One region of the Methylosinus sp. genome, then DNA from elsewhere that is predicted to be linked to it. Evidence: riboswitches for the same ligand, from Rfam matches in the RefSeq annotation. Region 1 holds a riboswitch; the other holds the start of a gene.

Region 1 (8,053 bases):
TATGTCAAGCTTCTCTCTGTTGTGGGCGCCGCGTTCGCCGGGCGTGATTTGGGTGTGGTGAGAACGGCGCAGGAGGAGGTCATGTCGGCTTATCCTTTCGGTGACGGCTAAATGTGATGTTATAACATTACATTTGTCAAGCCGGTTTTGCCTTCGGCGATTTCCGAGGCTCGTCGCGACGCGCCGCGATCGCAGCAAAAGGCGGGCGCAGGCGACGCGCACGAACATGTCCTGGGAGCTTTCGCCCGGAAGCAGATAGCGGTCGTCGAGCGTCGCCTTGCCGAACGACGTCAGCAGCGCGTCCAGCCTGCGATCGAGGCGAAGATCGCCGGGAGCCGGCGGCTTGGCCAGAGGTTGCGGCGGCGCGGAATGCAAGGCGCGAAGGGTCGTGCTTCTGCGCATCGGAGAAATTGCTACGAGATGACCATGCTTGTCGAAATCGAACGCCGCCTGCGTCATGCGATGCCCCGCTCGCGTTTGGACGGGACACAGGAAGCAGCGAGCATCGTCCGCGCAAATTCAATGCGCAGGACCGCCAGCGGCCTTCGGGCGCCCCGCCCGTGGACGAAAATGTTCGCGGCAGGTCTCCTGGCTCGCGGGTCGCTGCGCGATCAGCCTTCCCAGCGCATTCGCGCCGGTGGCGTCTTTGATCGCGCTCGCCGCTCACAGTTGCGGGGGCAGCTCCGGGTTCGCCTCTCGGCTCACCGGATTCCCTCTTAGCTCTGGAAGCGACTCCAGAGACCGAGAACATCTATATGTTGGGGCGCATTCGATGCTACTGTCATTAGCGGGTCAGACAATATTGCGTCGCGCGCGACATCGCGGACTTGACCGATTCCGCAATCGGCGCTTACATCATCGGCGATGGTTCCCTTCGGGGATGAAAAGTGAATGCGGTGCGCGCGTTTTCGAACGCGCAATGCCGCGGCTGCCCCCGCAACTGTAAGCGGCGAGCCGAGGACGAACGAAGCCACTGGGGTCCTCTCGACCCTGGGAAGGCCGTCCGAGGCGACGACCCGCGAGCCAGGAGACCTGCCATCAGTCGTGGTCACGCGCGAAGGCGTCGGGCGGGGTGCCCCGAGGCGGCCGAAACCCGTCGTCGTGCGCGCCTCGAGCGCGCTCGCGCGGGCGGAGACCATTCGCAGTGACGGTCCACGTTCGCTGCTGGTCTTTAACTCATGCACATGCAATCCTCGCGAGTCGTCATCGACGGCTCGTTCGCGCACATGCTGCGCGCTTCCACCATTCTCTCCGCTTTCATTCTTTCTGCTCTCGCGTCTTCTGTGAAGGGACAGGAAGCTCTGCCGGAAATCGATGTCGGCACGGTCATCACGCCGGATCGCGTCGAGGAGCCGGCCTCGCGCACCGCCGCCTCCGTGTCGGTCGTGACGCCGGCTGAAATCGAGAAGCGCGGCTCTCTCGGATTGATCGACGTGCTGCGCGGCGTTCCGGGACTCGATATCTACGGCTTCGGCGGACCGGGCGCGCAGTACAACGTGGTCTTGCGCGGCTCCACGCCGAGCCAGACTCTGCTGCTGATCGACGGCGTGCGCATCGGCGATCCGTCGAGCGGCGGCGGCGAGGCCGATCTCGGCGGCTTCGCGATTCTCGACCTCGAGCGGATCGAGGTTCTGCGCGGCCCGCAATCGGCGCTCTACGGCTCGGACGCCATGGGCGGCGTCATCAACCTCATCACGCGCAAAGGCGCGGGAAAGCCGCGGGGCTCCGTGCTCGCGGAAGGCGGAACCTATGGAACGGCCCATACGCGCGCCAGCGTTTCTGGCAGCGAAGGCGATTTGTCCTACGCCTTCGCGATCGACGCGCTGCATACGGACGGCTTTCCCCGCTATGGCTATCGCATCGCGAGGCCGCTGACGATGGCGGATCGCGTGACCCCTCTGCCGCCTTTGCCGTCTGGCGATCCCACCAATCGCGGCGGCGCGAGCGCGCGCCTCGGCTATCGTTTTTCCAACGACTTCTCTGTCGAAGGCGCGTTCAACGGGCATGACTCGTCGATCCGCTTCGACAATCCGAGCGCGTATAACCCGACGAACGTCTACAGTCCGAACAATCATCAGCACGCGTCATTCGCTCAAGGCTATCTGCGCGCCGATCTCGATCTGTTCGACCATCGGCTGCATAACCGGCTGACGCTGTTCGGTAATGTCACCAACAGAGACGTGTGGGTGACGGAATCCTGCTACGATCTGTCCTGGAACTCTTTCGACTGCCGGCTCGGCTATCGCGGCAGCCGACGCGGCCTCGAATATCAGGGCGATTTGAAGCTCGGCGAGTATGGGCTCGTCAGCTTCGGCGCGCGCAACGAGACCGAGTCGCTGCACACTTCGCAGGACCCGGCGCCTGTCGGAACGTTCACGCCGACCGACGCGGCGCAGACCACGCATTCGGGGTTCGCGCAGCATCAGTTCACGGTGCTGGACCGATTCGACTTCACCTATAGCGGCCGCATCGACGCGGTCGACAACAACAGCACCTTCGCGACATGGCGCACGACCGCCGCCTATCGCCTCGAGGAGACCGGCACGAAATTCCGAGCGACGGCGGGAACGGGCGCACGCGTGGCGTCGCTCTTCCAGCGATTCAGCCAATATGGCGATCCGAAGCTGCTGCCGGAGCGGAGCACGGGATTCGACGTCGGCGTCGATCAGAAGCTGCTCTCGGGGCGGGCGCTGCTGTCGGTCAGCCTGTTCGACAGCCGCTATCAAAATCTCATCGGCTATGGGGCGTCGTCGGGCTGCACGGCGGTGCAGATCGCCGCTTTCGGCGGCTGCTATTACAATGTCGGACGCGCCGAGATGAAAGGCGTCGAATTTTCGGGCGAGGCCGTGATCGTCCCGGACGAATGGCGCGTGCGCGGGTCCTACACGCATCTCGCCGCGATCGATCGCGCCAAAGATCAGACGCTCACGCTGCGCCCACGCGATAAGGGATCGGTCTCGGTCATCTACACTGGCATCCCGAAGCTCGAGCTCGAAGCGCGAGTGGTTGTGACCGGCGCAGTTCCCGCCACCGACTGGGTCTATTCCAAGCGCGTCGCGCTCGCTTCCTATGCGAGAGTTGATCTGTTCGGCAGTTACAAGGTCGACGATCTTTTCTCGGTCTTCGCCCGCATCGAGAATATCGGCGACGCGCGCTATGAGGAAACCAATAATTACGGAACGACCGCGCGGGCGGTCTATGGCGGCGTGAAGCTGACATGGTGACGGGACCTCGATCCGATTTCGTCCTATCGATCAACCAAAGAGGAGAAGAATGATGCTCTACAAAATTCAAGCGCCGGCCTTATGGATCGCGTTGCTGGTCGCGAGCGCGGCGCTGCTCAGTGGCGCTCTCGTCTGCGCAACGCCCTTCGCGGCTTTCGCAGCGCTCGCGGCGATCACTTTGCCACGCCGCGCCGCCGCGCTGGCGGCGGCGTGCGCATGGCTCGCCAATCAGCTGGTCGGCTTCGCGATTCTGAATTTTCCGATCGGCTTCGAATCGATGATGTGGTCGGCGATCCTGCTCGCGTCCATGGTCGCGACCACCGTCGCCGTGCAGAGCGTCTGCGGCGGTCTGGCGCGGTTCGGGACCGCAGGGTCGATGGTCGCGGGCTTTCTCGCCAGCCAGCTCGTCTTCCGCGGCCTCATGATCGTCGCAGCGTCGATCCTCGGCGGGATAGAGGGATTTACGATCGAGAATCTCGCCTTTCTCTCCGCGGTCGATTTTGCGACATTCGTCGGATTGCTCGTGATCGCGGAAGTCGCCGCTTTCGTCGGCCGGTCGGTTCTCAGTCCTGTGCGAATGGCGCAGCCGCGCGCCTGACGATGGACCAAACATTCATCGTCGAGACCGGGGCGCCGCGGCGCGGCGTTCCATCATTCACCGGAGAAAGCGAAATGGTGGTTCCGCCTCCTCGTCACGAGCTGATCGACAATCCAGACGGTTCACAGACTCGCTACAGCTACTTTGACGCCTCGGAGGAAACGCTCATCCGGCTCACGCGCGAGCTCTTCGACGATCATTGGCGGCGACTCACTGTCGGGCCCTGGGTCCTCGGCGCCGTCTTCGAGCTCACCTTCGATCGCGCGCCGAAGGTGACGATCTCGAACGGCTATCTGACCGTGGACGCCGGCGCATGGCATTTTCATCTGTGCATCGCGAATTACAAAGCAAGCGGCTTGCCGGAATCGCATCTTCTGCGTCGCGTATCCAAGGTCGCTTTCTATGATTGGCGAGGCGATGGCTCGATCAAGGAGCGCAGCTCCGGCATCCGCATGTGGAACGGCTATGGCGAGCAGATGACGACCATCTTCTTTCCGCATGTCCTGCTCGGCGAGACGTCCCATACGGTCGGTCCGCCGAACTGGGAGAATCTACGACTCTATTATGAATACCGCCGACGCTATCTCGGCGAGTCGGTTCCGACGGATCTGGAGGCGGCCGGACGCGCGCCATTGCGCGCATAGAGTTCTAGGCGCGGATCAATCGCTTCGTGCGACTGCTAGGGAAAAGGACACAGGCGATGAGCGAATCAGTGTGGGCGACGCCCGAGCGGAGAACGGACTCGGATGGGACGCCGGTCGATGTCTTTGCGTTGCCTGCCGACGCGGCGAGCCTCGAGGCGCTGTTCCGCGACCTGTTCGAGCGTCATTGGGAAGAGATCGTGTTCGGCCCGATCATTCAGGGCGCCGCATTCGAAATCTATCCCGATTGTGCGCCGACGCGGATCGGCCTGCTCGACGGCTATCTGACAGTCGCCTTCGGACGCACGCATTTCCACGTCTGCATCGGCGAAACGAAGGGACCGCGTAGCCGTCCGACGTCGCCCGAGCTCGCGCGCCATAGGCGTACGGCGCGAGCGGAGCTGCATCGCCGCTTCGCCGGAACTTGCGTGCCCATGTCCTGGAGTCTCCAGCTCTTCAACGGCGCGGGCGAGCAACAGCTTACCGTGCTCTTGCCAAACCCCTTCCTCGACCATGAAACGGGCAGATTTCTGAAGGAGCCCGATTGGTCGCGCCTCGCTCTGTGGGATGCGCTGCGCGCGCGCTGGCTCGGCTTGCGAGACGCCGATCCCGTCGATCGGTCGGCGACCCGCGGGCGCTAGCGATCGAACGAATTTTTCGCTGGCGACGCGGAGCCGCCGGCCTTTAAAATACTCGCCCGTACGAAATTGCGTTGGCGAGCAGAACAGAAGACGGAAAGATACGCTCCTTCCGTCGTCCACGTCACATCAGAGGAGACTTGTCATGACTGGATATTCGATTGTTTCGCCGAAAGCGCGCCGTGCTATTTGGATTCTCGCCTTGGTCGTCGGCAGTGTGCTCTTCACCTTCGGCTTCGCCTGCGCCGTTCCGTTCGCCGCCCTGGCGGCGATTTCCGCGATGACGCTCGGCCGCCGCGACGCGCTCGCGACGACCGGCGCCATATGGCTCGCCAATCAGGCGATGGGTTTCGCATTCTTGCGTTACCCGACAGACAGCGAGACGCTCGCCTGGGGCGCGGCGCTCGGACTCGTCGCTCTCCTGTCTTGCGAGACCGCCGGCTTCGTCATGAGACGCCTCGCCGGCGTCGTCGGCGCCTCCGTTGCTTTCCTTGCGGCCTTCGTCGCCTATGAAGGATCGATCATCCTCATCGATGTCGCGATCGGCTATCGGGGCGTCGCGCTCGCGCCCGAGACTATCGCGCGAATTTTCCTGATCAACGTCAGCGCCTTTGGAGTGCTCTGGGCCCTCCATGCGACGACCTCTGTTCTGGGCCTCACTCGCAAGCTCAGAGTCGAGTTGGCTTCGCGTCACATCTGAGAGATGCTTTCAGCGACAAGGGGCTTTTCATGGCCCCTTGTCACCCATCGATTGGATTTGCGGGCGCATGACGCAGCTTCCCTTTCAGTTCGAATCTGGCTCGCGTCTTCTCGTCCTCCGCTTGCCTGAAACCCACGAGACGCTCGGCTGGTCGATCAATCGGCCCGGATTCGCGGAAACGCGCGAGATCGTATGGCTAGAGGTCCGCGATAGAGAACTACCAATTGGTCTCGATCCGATCGCTTTTCTTCGCGCCAGACTGTCGTCTTTCGGGCTCGATGAAAGCGCCGTCGCCTTCATGACGTCGCGCGACATTCGTCGCAGGCATATGGCTCGCGCCGAAGTCGGTGGCGTCACCGCGACTTGTGTAACCACCGTCGGTCTCTCGAACGGCGAGAGAGTTGGCGCTCGCCGCATGGAACCGCCCCGCGAATGGGGCACGATCAACACGTTCGTCCACCTTTCTCGCTCATTGTCGAACGGCGCCTTCGTCGAAGCGATTTCGATTGCGACGCAGGCGCGGACTGTCGCCATATTGGAGGCGCAGAATCGGCCGCCCGAAGCTACCGTGACCGGCACGGGAACCGATTGCATCATTGTCGCCGCGCCGAGGGGCGAGGACGTCGAACGTTGTGCAGGCCTTCACACCGACATAGGAGAGGCGACCGGCCGCGCGGTCTATGACGCGACGTTCGAAGGCGTCCGGACTTGGAGCGCCGATATCGTCGACATACGATCCGGCGTATCTCTGTGAGACTTCATGGGCTGATCAGATTCGCTGGCGCTTCGCCTCGGAGACTCGCGGCCTGCTCACAGCTCAAGGCGATCACACCATCCTGTCGCCTTCGTCGAGATAGACGCCGGCGAAAGAGATGCGCAGATGCGCGACTCCTTCGCCGCGCCGCACGGATTTCCGAGGCGTGATGCCGAGCGCCTTCACCCCGATATCGAGCTCCGCCAATGCGGCGCAGTCCCGAACATAGCCGTGAATAACGACGCCTTCCCACCCATTTCGGACGGCGTCCTTGGCGATCATGTCGCCGAGAACCGCGCAGCGAGCGCTGCCGCCGACGTCGACGACGAGGACTTTGCCGCGCCCGTCAGTCGCGAGCAGCTCCTTGATGCGGGAATTGTCCTCGAAGCACTTCGCGGTCACGACCGTTCCGTGAAAGGGCCTCTTGCCGCCGAAATCCCGAAGCAATGGAGCGAGCGTGCGCGCCTCGTCGAGAAATCGATCGTAGAGGTCGCAAGTGCTGTCGAAGAGAGTGAAGTCGTTCATGATGTCCCTTGTTCCGCGAATCACTTGACGGGATAAGGCGCGAAGCGCCGCTCATTCTCGTCGATGGCGAGGCGCTGGCCGATGTTGGGAAAGGCCCGTTGCGGGCAGCTCGGGCGCTCGCACACCTTGCAGCCGACGCCGATCGGCGTCGCCGCCTCCGGGTCGGAGAGATCGAGGCCTTTGGAATAGACGAGTCGCGAAGCGTGACGGATGTCGCAGCCGAGTGTCAATCCCGATTGCGGCTTGAAGACCCGCAAATGGGAGGAGGTCGAGCCAGCGCTCGTCAATATGGTCGCCGCCGCGCAACGTCTGCGTGACCTCGCCGCCGCGCGGCAGGGTGGTGGATGATGAGCGAGCGAGCAGCGCCGCCGATCACGACCTTGGTCGACATCGTCTTCCCGCAGGACACGAACCACCATGGGACATTGTTCGGCGGCGTCGGTCTCGCACATATGGACAAGGTCGCCTTCATCACGGCGTCTCGTCACGGGCGGGTCGACTTCGTCACCGCCTCCTGCGAGCGGGTCGACTTCGTGGCTCCCGTCCGTCTCGGCGATCTCGTCGAGCTGACGGGCCGCATCGTCCGCGTCGGTCGTCGCTCGCTCGACGGCGAGGTCGATCTCATCGCCGAAGCGCCGCGATCCGGTGAGCGGAGACGTTGCGGGAGCAGCGTCTTTCACATGGTCGCTCTCGGCGGGCTGGAAAGAAGCGGCGGCGTTCTGCCGCCGCTCCGGCCGCAGGAGGCGCGGCCCGACCAAGACGAGCTCCGCATGGTCGAGCTGGTGTTTCCCGAGCAGACCAGCCACTACGGCCTGCATCCGGATTTTCCAACAGGACTTATCAATTCGCTCGCTGTGGCACGGTCATCGAGCGTGAGGATCGGCCATTTCGCCGGGTGCGGCCCCCGCGAGCGGGAGCGATATGCGCAGGGTTGCGCCCCCGCCGGGGGTGTCTTCGACCCAGATGCGTCCTC
Region 2 (8,053 bases), on a different contig from region 1:
AGCGCGGATTGGCGGCGCGGCCGCGAACGACGCGCGCGATCTCGCGGTCGAGAGAGCGCAGCGTCAAAGCGGCGGGTCGCGTCGCGTCGAGATGCGTGATCTCCGCCGCGCCGCCGAGCGTGGCGTTGGCGGCGGCAAAACCGCCCTCGAATTCCGCGAAGGCGGGGCCGATGAGCACATCCGTCTCCGCCATATCCTGCACATGCACCAGCGCATCGGCGGCGCCGACGCGCTCGCCGAAAGCCTCGCGCGCCGGCGCGCTCTCGCCATTGCGCGCAAAGGCGTGGCCGCCCGCCTCGAGAAAGGCGCGGCCGATGTCGTCGCGCGCGTCTCCGCGGGCGATCGCTTCCGAGAGGCCGAGGCCGTAAGTTCCCTGCGCCGCGCCGAAGACGCGCTCGAGCGAGCGGCCGTGGCGCCGGGCGGAGGCGAGAGGATTGGATTCGTCGTCCTCGTCCAGCGCGGCGACGGCCGCGACGGCGTCGTGATAGAGCGCGATGAGGCCGGGAAACATGTCGCGAAATAGTCCCGATATATGCAGCGTGACGTCGACGCGCGGAAAATTGCGCTCGACGAGCGGCAGCGTCTCGAAGCCGCAAACGCGCGCGCTGGCGTGATCCCACACGGGCGCGACGCCCATCAGCGCCAGCGCTTGCGCGAAATCCTCGCCGCCGGTGCGGATCGTCGCGCTGCCCCACAGATCGAGCACGATGCCGCGCGGCCATTCGCCATGCTCTTGCGCATGACGCATCATCACCGCGCGCGCCGCGCGGACGCCGATGTCCTGGGCCGTGCGCGTCGGCACATGGCGCGGATCGATGCAGAACAGATTGCGGCCTGTCGGCAGCACGTCGACGCGTCCCCGCGACGGCGCGCCGGCCGGACCCGGCTCGACGAATCGGCCTTCGAGCGCGCGCAGCAGGCCCTCCGCTTCGGCGTCGCCGCAAGCGCCGGCGCCGAACATATGCAGCCCGTCGCCGATGCGCATCTCCTTCACATCGCAGAGCCAGGCGTCGAGCCGCGCCAGCGCCTCGCCGCGATCCGTCTCGCGCGTGACGCCGCATTCCTGCGTGAGCCCGCTGCGCTCGGCGGCGTCGAGAATCGCCTCGGCGATGAGCCGCGCGCGGCGCGGGTCGAGCGTCGCGGCGCTCGCATATTCGTCGAGCAGGCTCTCGATCTCTTGCGCTTCTGCGGCGAGTCCCGCTTCGACGAGCGGCGGCGTCATATGGCCGATCGTCACCGCGCTCGCGCGGCGCTTGGCCTGCGCCGCCTCGCCGGGATCATTGACGATGAAAGGATAGACGAGCGGCGTCGGCCCCAGCAGAACCTCCGGCGCGCAGGCGGGGCCGAGCATCACCGATTTGCCGGGCAGCCATTCCAGCGTGCCATGCGTGCCGAGATGAATCAGCGCGTCGATGTTTCGGACATGGCGTAGAAAGAGATAGAAGGCGATATAGGCGTGACGCGGCGGAAGCTCGGCGTCGTGATAGGTCTCGCGTCGCTCTTCGCGGCTTCCGCGATCCGGCTGCAGCGCGACGAAAAGCTTTCCCGTCTCTATGCAAGAGAAGCGGAAGGCGCCGTTCCGTAGCGCGGGGTCTTCTTCCGGCGCCCCCCATGCGGCGAGGACCGGGCGCGTGAAATCGCACGGGAGCGCGGCGAAGAGGCGTCGGTAATCATCGAGCGGCAGCTCGACGAAATGCGCGCCTTCCTCCAGCGCGCGCATGACGAGATCGGAGGCTGCGGCCTCTTCCCCGGCCGCGCCCTTTCGATGCGAGCCTGGCGCAAGATCATAGCCGGCGCTGCGCAGCATGTCCGTGATGGCGAGCACGCTCGCCGGCGTATCGAGCCCGATCGCATAGCCGCCGCGTCCGCGTCGCGCCGGGTAGTCGGAAAGCACGAGGGCCAAGCGCTTCTCGCGATTGTCGAGCCGGCGCAAGCGCGCCCAATTCTGCGCCAGCGCCGCCACATGATCTATGCGCGAAATCTCGGGCGCATGGCGGATTTCGTCGAATTCGCTCGCTGTGCGCGTCCGCGTCTGCGCCTTGAAGGAGATGGCGCGGGTGAAGATGCGGCCGTCGACCTCCGGCAGCACGACATTCATCGCCAGATCGGCGCCATTGGCGCCGCGCTTGGAGCTTTCCCACGCCTCGCGCGTCGCGGTCGCCAGCGCGACCTGCAGAACGGGCGCGTCGGCGCGATCGAGAATGGAGCCGCCTTGCGCGCGCGCGGAGAAGGCGGTGGCGTTGAGGATCACATCGGGGCGAAACTCTGCGAGCGTCCGCGCGAGACGCTCTTCGCAGGCGCGGTCCTTGAGGCTCGCGACGAAAAGCGCTTCGACGACGAAGTCGCGCTTATGCAGAGCATCGGCGAGCGCGACGATCGGCGCGAAATCGCCGGCGAGCCAGGCGGAGCGGTAGAAGGTAATGAGCGCTCGGGGCGGAGCGGTGACAGAGCCCGGCGCTCCGCCGAAGGCTCCCTCATCCTGACGAGCCCGCGCTGTGGGCGTCTCGAAGGACGAGGGAGCCGTCACGCGGGGCTTTCTGGAGCTCCCCCCCGTGCTTCGAGACGGTCGCTTCGCGACCTCCTCGGCATGAGGGGGAGGGTTGGGGAAGAGGGCCGCGCGACAAGCCTCCTCGCAGCGGCCGGCGAGCGGGACGGGCGCGCTCTCGCGCCAGGGCGCCGGGGTTCCGGCGAGCGTCGAGGCGAAACCGAGAAAGGAGCGCAGATTGTCCGGCCCGCCGTCGCGGAAGAAGGACCAGATGCGCGCAAGATCGTCGGGCGCGAGCGTGGAGGCGCGGTCCAGTCGCTCGTCGCAATGCGTATCGCCGGGGACGATCGCCAGAGCGAAGCCGCGCATGCGGGCGGCGACGGCAAGCTCGTCGACGCCATAGGACCAATACTCCTTGCCGCCGAGCAGACGCACGATGACGAGCCGCGCATGGCGCGCGACCTTGTCGATATAGAGATCGACGGAATAGGGGTGCTTCAGCCGGGCGAGCGAGGCGCAGCGCAGAGAAGGAAGCGCGGCGTTCTGCTCATGCAGCTCGGCGACGAGGCAGAGCTCGGCGTCGGAGAAGGACAGAAAGACGATTTGCGCCGGGGTCTGCCCGAGATCGACCGCCGCCTCATTGTCATCGAGGCCATGGAGATCGCGCGCGAGCAGATGCATGGCGCCCTCAGTCCGTCAGCATGGCCGTCACGCCCGCACGGTCGAGACCCTTTTCGCCGATGACCACGAGACGGCTGGCGCGCGTCTCATCGGCGCGCCAGGGGCGCTCGAACTGATGACGAAAGCGCGCGCCGACGCCCTGCACCAGCAGCCGCATCGGCTTGCCGGCGATCTCGACGAAGCCCTTTATGCGCAACACGTCATGGGCTTGCGCGACGCGGGCGAGACGTTCGACCAGCTCGGCCGGATCGCGCGCGGGCGCGATCTCGACGACGAAGCTCTCGAAATCGTCGTGGTCGTGGCCCTCTTCCGTATCGTGATGCGAGGGGCGGTTGGCGAGATCATCCTCCGCCGCGGCGCCGAGGCCGAGCAGAATGGCGGGGTCGAGCTTCCCCTCGCTCGCCCTCAGCAGCTTCGCCGCGCGCGGCGCGGAGGCGCGAATCTGCGCGGCGACTTGCGTCGCTTGCTCCTCGCTCAACAGATCGATCTTGTTGAGCACGATGAGATCGGCGCAGAGGAGCTGATCCTCGAACACTTCCTCGAGCGGATTGTCGTGATCGATCGTGAGGGTCTCGGCGCGCTCCTCGGCGATGGCGTCGAGATCGTCGGCGAAACGGCCCGCCGCCACCGCCGGCCCGTCCACCACGGCGATGACGCCGTCGACGGTCAGATGCGGGCGGATGGTCGGCCATTCGAAGGCTTTGACCAAGGGCTTGGGCAGAGCGAGGCCGCTCGTTTCGATGATGATGTGCTCGGGGCGGTTCGGAAGCGCGAGCAGCGCCTCGATCGCCGGCGCGAAATCATCGGCCACCGTGCAGCACAGACACCCGTTGGCCAGCTCGACGATATTCTCCTCGGGGCAATTCTCGACGCCGCAGGCGCGCAAAATATCGCCGTCGACGCCGACGTCGCCGAACTCGTTGATGATGAGCGCGAGGCGGCGGCCGCGCGCCGTCTCGAGGATATGACGGATCAGCGTCGTCTTGCCGGCGCCGAGAAAGCCGGTGACGATCGTCGTCGGGATTTTGGCGAGGCTGCTCATGCCGCGGCCTCCGTTTCGGCTTTCGCGGCGAAACGGCGCCAGACGAAGCCGACCGCGGCGCCGGCGAGAATCCAGGTCAGCGCATGAATGGCGAGCGAAGCGGCGGCAAAGCGCGCCGCGAGCTCGGCGGGCGCGGTGCTCTCGGGGGCCGGCGGCTGCGGCGCGCCGATGACATGCGGCGCGATCAGCAGCGCGACGCCGAGAACCTTTATCAGCGGCCGCTCGACGCGCAGCAGCGCGAACAGGCCGGCGCCGGTCGAGGCGGCCGTCGCGATCCACCAGAGCTGGCGCGCGGCGAGATCGCCGGCGGCGCTGCCCGGCAGCTCCGGCGCGAGGCCGAGGCTCGTCGCGAGGCCCGTCGAGGCGAAAGCGCAGGCGCCCCAGAGCGCGGCGCGCTTGGGCTCGATCGTCTCGCCGGCGACGAGCATCAGAGCGAGCAGCACAAAGGCGTAGCCGACCGATGTGACGCCGGTCGCCACGCTGGTGGCGGCCGTGCGCTCGAGGCCGGGCGCCGGCTCCCAGGCCTGCTCGTGCGCTCCAGCCTGCTCGTGCGCTCCAGCGTGCTCGTGCTCGGGTGTCGCGTGCTCATGTGTCGCGTGATCTCGCGTCACATGATCTTGCGTCGCGGCTCCGGCATGGGCCTGCTCGGCCGCGGTCTCATAGACCTCGGCGGCGAGGATCAGCGGAGTCGTGGTGACATTCTGCAGGGCCGCGACGGCGAGCCCAGCGAGAAGGCCGGCCAGAAGACCGACCGTGAGGAGTCGCTGGATCACCGCTGCGTCAATGGCAGGGGAAGCCGAGCGAATGGCGTGTGTCGTGGGCGGCGTTGTGGGCGACGCTCGGATAGGAGAAGCCGGCGAGATAGACGAGCCCGGCGCCGAGCGTGAAGACGACGAGGGCGGCGCGCAGCGACTCGAGGCGGCTGGCGGAGAGAATCGCGTCGGCGGAAAGGGTCTTCGTGATCATTGTCGGCTCCTCGCCGCCCCACCGGCGGCATTCGTGGTTTCGCGTGACGGCAGTCACATGACGGCAGGTCTCCTGGCTCGCGGGTCGCCGCACGCGCCGCCTTCCCGGGCTTTCGCCCAGTGGCCTCGAGGCGCGAGCTCACCGCTCACAGTTGCGGGGGCAGCTGCGGCATCGGGGACGAGCCCCTCACCGCATTCCCTGTTCGCCTCCTTGCGGAGGACCGTCGCCAACAGTCATATGACGGCGAGCAAGAGCCGTCAAATGGCGAGGAGGCGCAAATCATGTCGGAATTCGCGGAAGAGGACGCCGCCCGCCGCCATCGTGAGAAGATGGAGAAGCGCAAGGCGGTCCAGGACGCCGAGGTCGCCGGCAAGACCATTGCCGAGAAAGGCCTCTTGATGGTCCATACGGGCGCGGGCAAGGGCAAGTCCACGGCGGCCTTCGGCCTCGCGCTACGGGCGATGGGGCATGGTCTCGCGGTCGGCGTCGTGCAATTCGGCAAGGGCGCCTGGGAGAGCGGCGAGCGCCGCATCCTCGAGACGCTCGGCAAGGGGGAGGGGGGGCTCTCGGAGGGGCTGCTCTTCTGGCACACGCTCGGCGAGGGCTTCACCTGGGAGACGCAGGATCGCGCTCGCGACGAGGCGGCCGCCCGCCGCGCCTGGGACAAGGCGAAGGAGCTGATGGCGAAGGAGTCGATTCGGCTGCTCGTGCTCGACGAATTGTCGATCGCGCTGCGCTATGAGCATCTGCCGCTGGACGAGGTGATCGAGACGCTGAAGACGCGGCGCGGCAATCTGCACGTCGTCGTCACCGGTCGCAACGCCAAGCCGGAACTCGTCGCCATCGCCGATCTGGTCACAGAGATGACCTTGATCAAGCACCATTTTCAAGCCGGTGTGAAGGCGCAGATCGGCGTCGAATTTTAATATAAGGCGCGGGGGTGGCCGGCTCGCTCGCCCCCCCGGCGCCGAGCCGATCTCAGCAGACGAAGCGCCTGCGGCCGTTCCACCAGCGCCAGCAGGCGTTGGACGCCGGCGCATAGCGCGATCCCGCATAATAGGACCGGCCATAGTAACCGCCGCCCCATCCGGCGTGACGCCAGCCATGATGACCCCAGCCGTTGTAGCCCCAGCCGTGATGAACCCCGGCATGGCGGCCGTGATGGTGGTGATGGTGGTGGTGGTGATGATGATGATGATGGTGGTGATGGCGGCCATGATGATGGTGGCCGCGGGCGGAGGCCGCGCCGGGCAGCATCAGAGCGCCGATGAGGGCCGCCGCATAAACCATATGTCGAAACATGCCATTCTCTTCCCTTCTGCCGAGGCGGCCCCCAGCGCCGCCTCGGCCGGGGAAGAACGTCACGCGAAACAAGATCGTTCCGGCGCGCGCATGGTTAACGCCGCCTCGCCGGACCGCATGGTCAAGAGAAGGTGAAGATCAGCCGGCGAGCGCGTCGAGGAGCAGCTTGCCGTTCAGCGCGACAATGGCCAAGGCGATGACGGCGGCGACGGCGGTGGTGACGCGCGGCGCGGCGAGCTCGCCCATCAGTCGGCGCGAGGCGGTGAACCAGACCAGCGGCACGACCGCGAAGGGCAGCGTGAAGCTCAGCACCACCTGGCTCAGCACCAGCAGCCGGCCGGTCGCCTCTTCTCCCGAGAGCAGCGTGACGGCGACGGCCGGGACGATGGCGATGAGACGCGTCACCAGGCGCCGCAGCGTCGGCTTCATGCGCAGCTCGATGAAGCCCTCCATCACGATCTGCCCGGCGAGGGTCGCCGTCACCGTGGAGTTGAGCCCGCAGGCGATGAGCGCGATGGCGAACAGCTTGGCGGCGATCGGCGCGCCGAGCAGCGGCGCGATCAGCGTGTAGGCCTGACCGAGCTCGACGACATCGGTATGGCCCGTCGCATGGAAGGCGGCGGCGGCCAGCACCAGGATCGAGCCATTGATGACGAGCGCGAAGATCAGCGCCAGAGTGCTGTCGAAAATGGCGAAGTCGATGGCCTCGCGGCGCTCCGCCGAGGAGGCGCCGACGTCGCGCGTCTGCACGATATAAGAGTGCAGGAAGAGATTGTGCGGCATCACCGTCGCGCCGAGAATGCCGAGGCCGATATAGAGCATCTCGGGATTTTCGATGAGCGCGCGGCTGGGGACGAGGCCGGCGGCGACCGCGTGGAGATCGGGCCGCGCCAGCAGCAGCTGGCCGCCGAAGGCCAGCGCGATGATCCCGAGCATGGCGACGACGAAGAGCTCGATCTTGCGGAAGCCGAGGCGCTCGAAGGCGAGCACGAGGAAAGTGTCGAGCAGGGTGACGACGACGCCGAGAGCGAGCGGCAGGCCGAACAGCAATTGCAGGCCGATCGCCGTGCCGATGACCTCGGCGAGATCGGTCGCCAATATGCCCGCCTCCGCCAGCAGCCACAGCGCCACGGAGGCGGAGCGCGGAAAACGGCGGCGGCAGGCGCTGGCGAGATCGAGGCCGGTGGCGAGGCCGAGCCGCGCCGTCAGCGATTGCAGCACGATCGCCATGAGGCTGGACAGAACGGCGACGAAGAGCAGCGCCGTGCCGAATTTGGAGCCGCCGGCGAGCGCTGTCGCCCAATTGCCGGGGTCCATATAGCCGGTCGCGACCAGATAGCCGGGGCCGAGGAAGATGAACAGGCGGCGAAAGCCGACGGTCTCGCGCGGGACGCGCACCGAGCCGCGCATGTCGCCGCGCGCCGAAACGAGCGTGGCCGAAATCTCGGGCGAGCCGGCGCGCATTCCAAAGACTTTCTGTTCCGTCCGCCTCGGTTCGAGGCATGCGTCTCGAAGGATATAGGCCCCTCGCGCCACGAGCGCCAGCAGGCCGGGGCGCAGCAGGGGGAGGAGCAGCA

The links. Region 1 has a riboswitch for cobalamin ahead of VIF40_RS03455 (TonB-dependent receptor plug domain-containing protein). Riboswitches for the same ligand answer to the same signal wherever they lie in the genome.
Region 2: linked by a shared signal. The riboswitch ahead of VIF40_RS07765 (CbtB domain-containing protein) and the one ahead of VIF40_RS03455 (TonB-dependent receptor plug domain-containing protein) in region 1 are both predicted to bind cobalamin.

What each region holds. Positions count from the first base shown of each region.
Region 1 covers NZ_DATBQF010000012.1:44,304-52,356, reverse strand. Annotated here, with positions in the region: gene VIF40_RS03460 (hypothetical protein) at 1-459, opposite strand, end outside; cobalamin riboswitch at 562-761, opposite strand; cobalamin riboswitch at 849-1,054, shown strand; gene VIF40_RS03455 (TonB-dependent receptor plug domain-containing protein) at 1,227-3,224, shown strand; gene VIF40_RS03450 (hypothetical protein) at 3,274-3,822, shown strand; gene VIF40_RS03445 (DUF7676 family protein) at 3,825-4,466, shown strand; gene VIF40_RS03440 (DUF7676 family protein) at 4,523-5,104, shown strand; gene VIF40_RS03435 (hypothetical protein) at 5,304-5,801, shown strand; gene VIF40_RS03430 (adenosylcobinamide amidohydrolase) at 5,734-6,555, shown strand; gene rraA (ribonuclease E activity regulator RraA) at 6,628-7,080, opposite strand; gene VIF40_RS21380 (short-chain fatty acyl-CoA regulator family protein) at 7,101-7,310, opposite strand; partial or broken gene VIF40_RS03415 (acyl-CoA thioesterase) at 7,425-7,661, shown strand; gene VIF40_RS03410 (HAMP domain-containing sensor histidine kinase) at 7,944-8,053, opposite strand, start outside.
Region 2 covers NZ_DATBQF010000022.1:9,337-17,389, reverse strand. Annotated here, with positions in the region: gene cobN (cobaltochelatase subunit CobN) at 1-3,166, opposite strand, end outside; gene cobW (cobalamin biosynthesis protein CobW) at 3,174-4,208, opposite strand; gene VIF40_RS07770 (CbtA family protein) at 4,205-4,981, opposite strand; gene VIF40_RS07765 (CbtB domain-containing protein) at 4,989-5,174, opposite strand; cobalamin riboswitch at 5,220-5,414, opposite strand; gene cobO (cob(I)yrinic acid a,c-diamide adenosyltransferase) at 5,456-6,100, shown strand; gene VIF40_RS07755 (hypothetical protein) at 6,153-6,476, opposite strand; gene VIF40_RS07750 (Nramp family divalent metal transporter) at 6,615-7,940, opposite strand.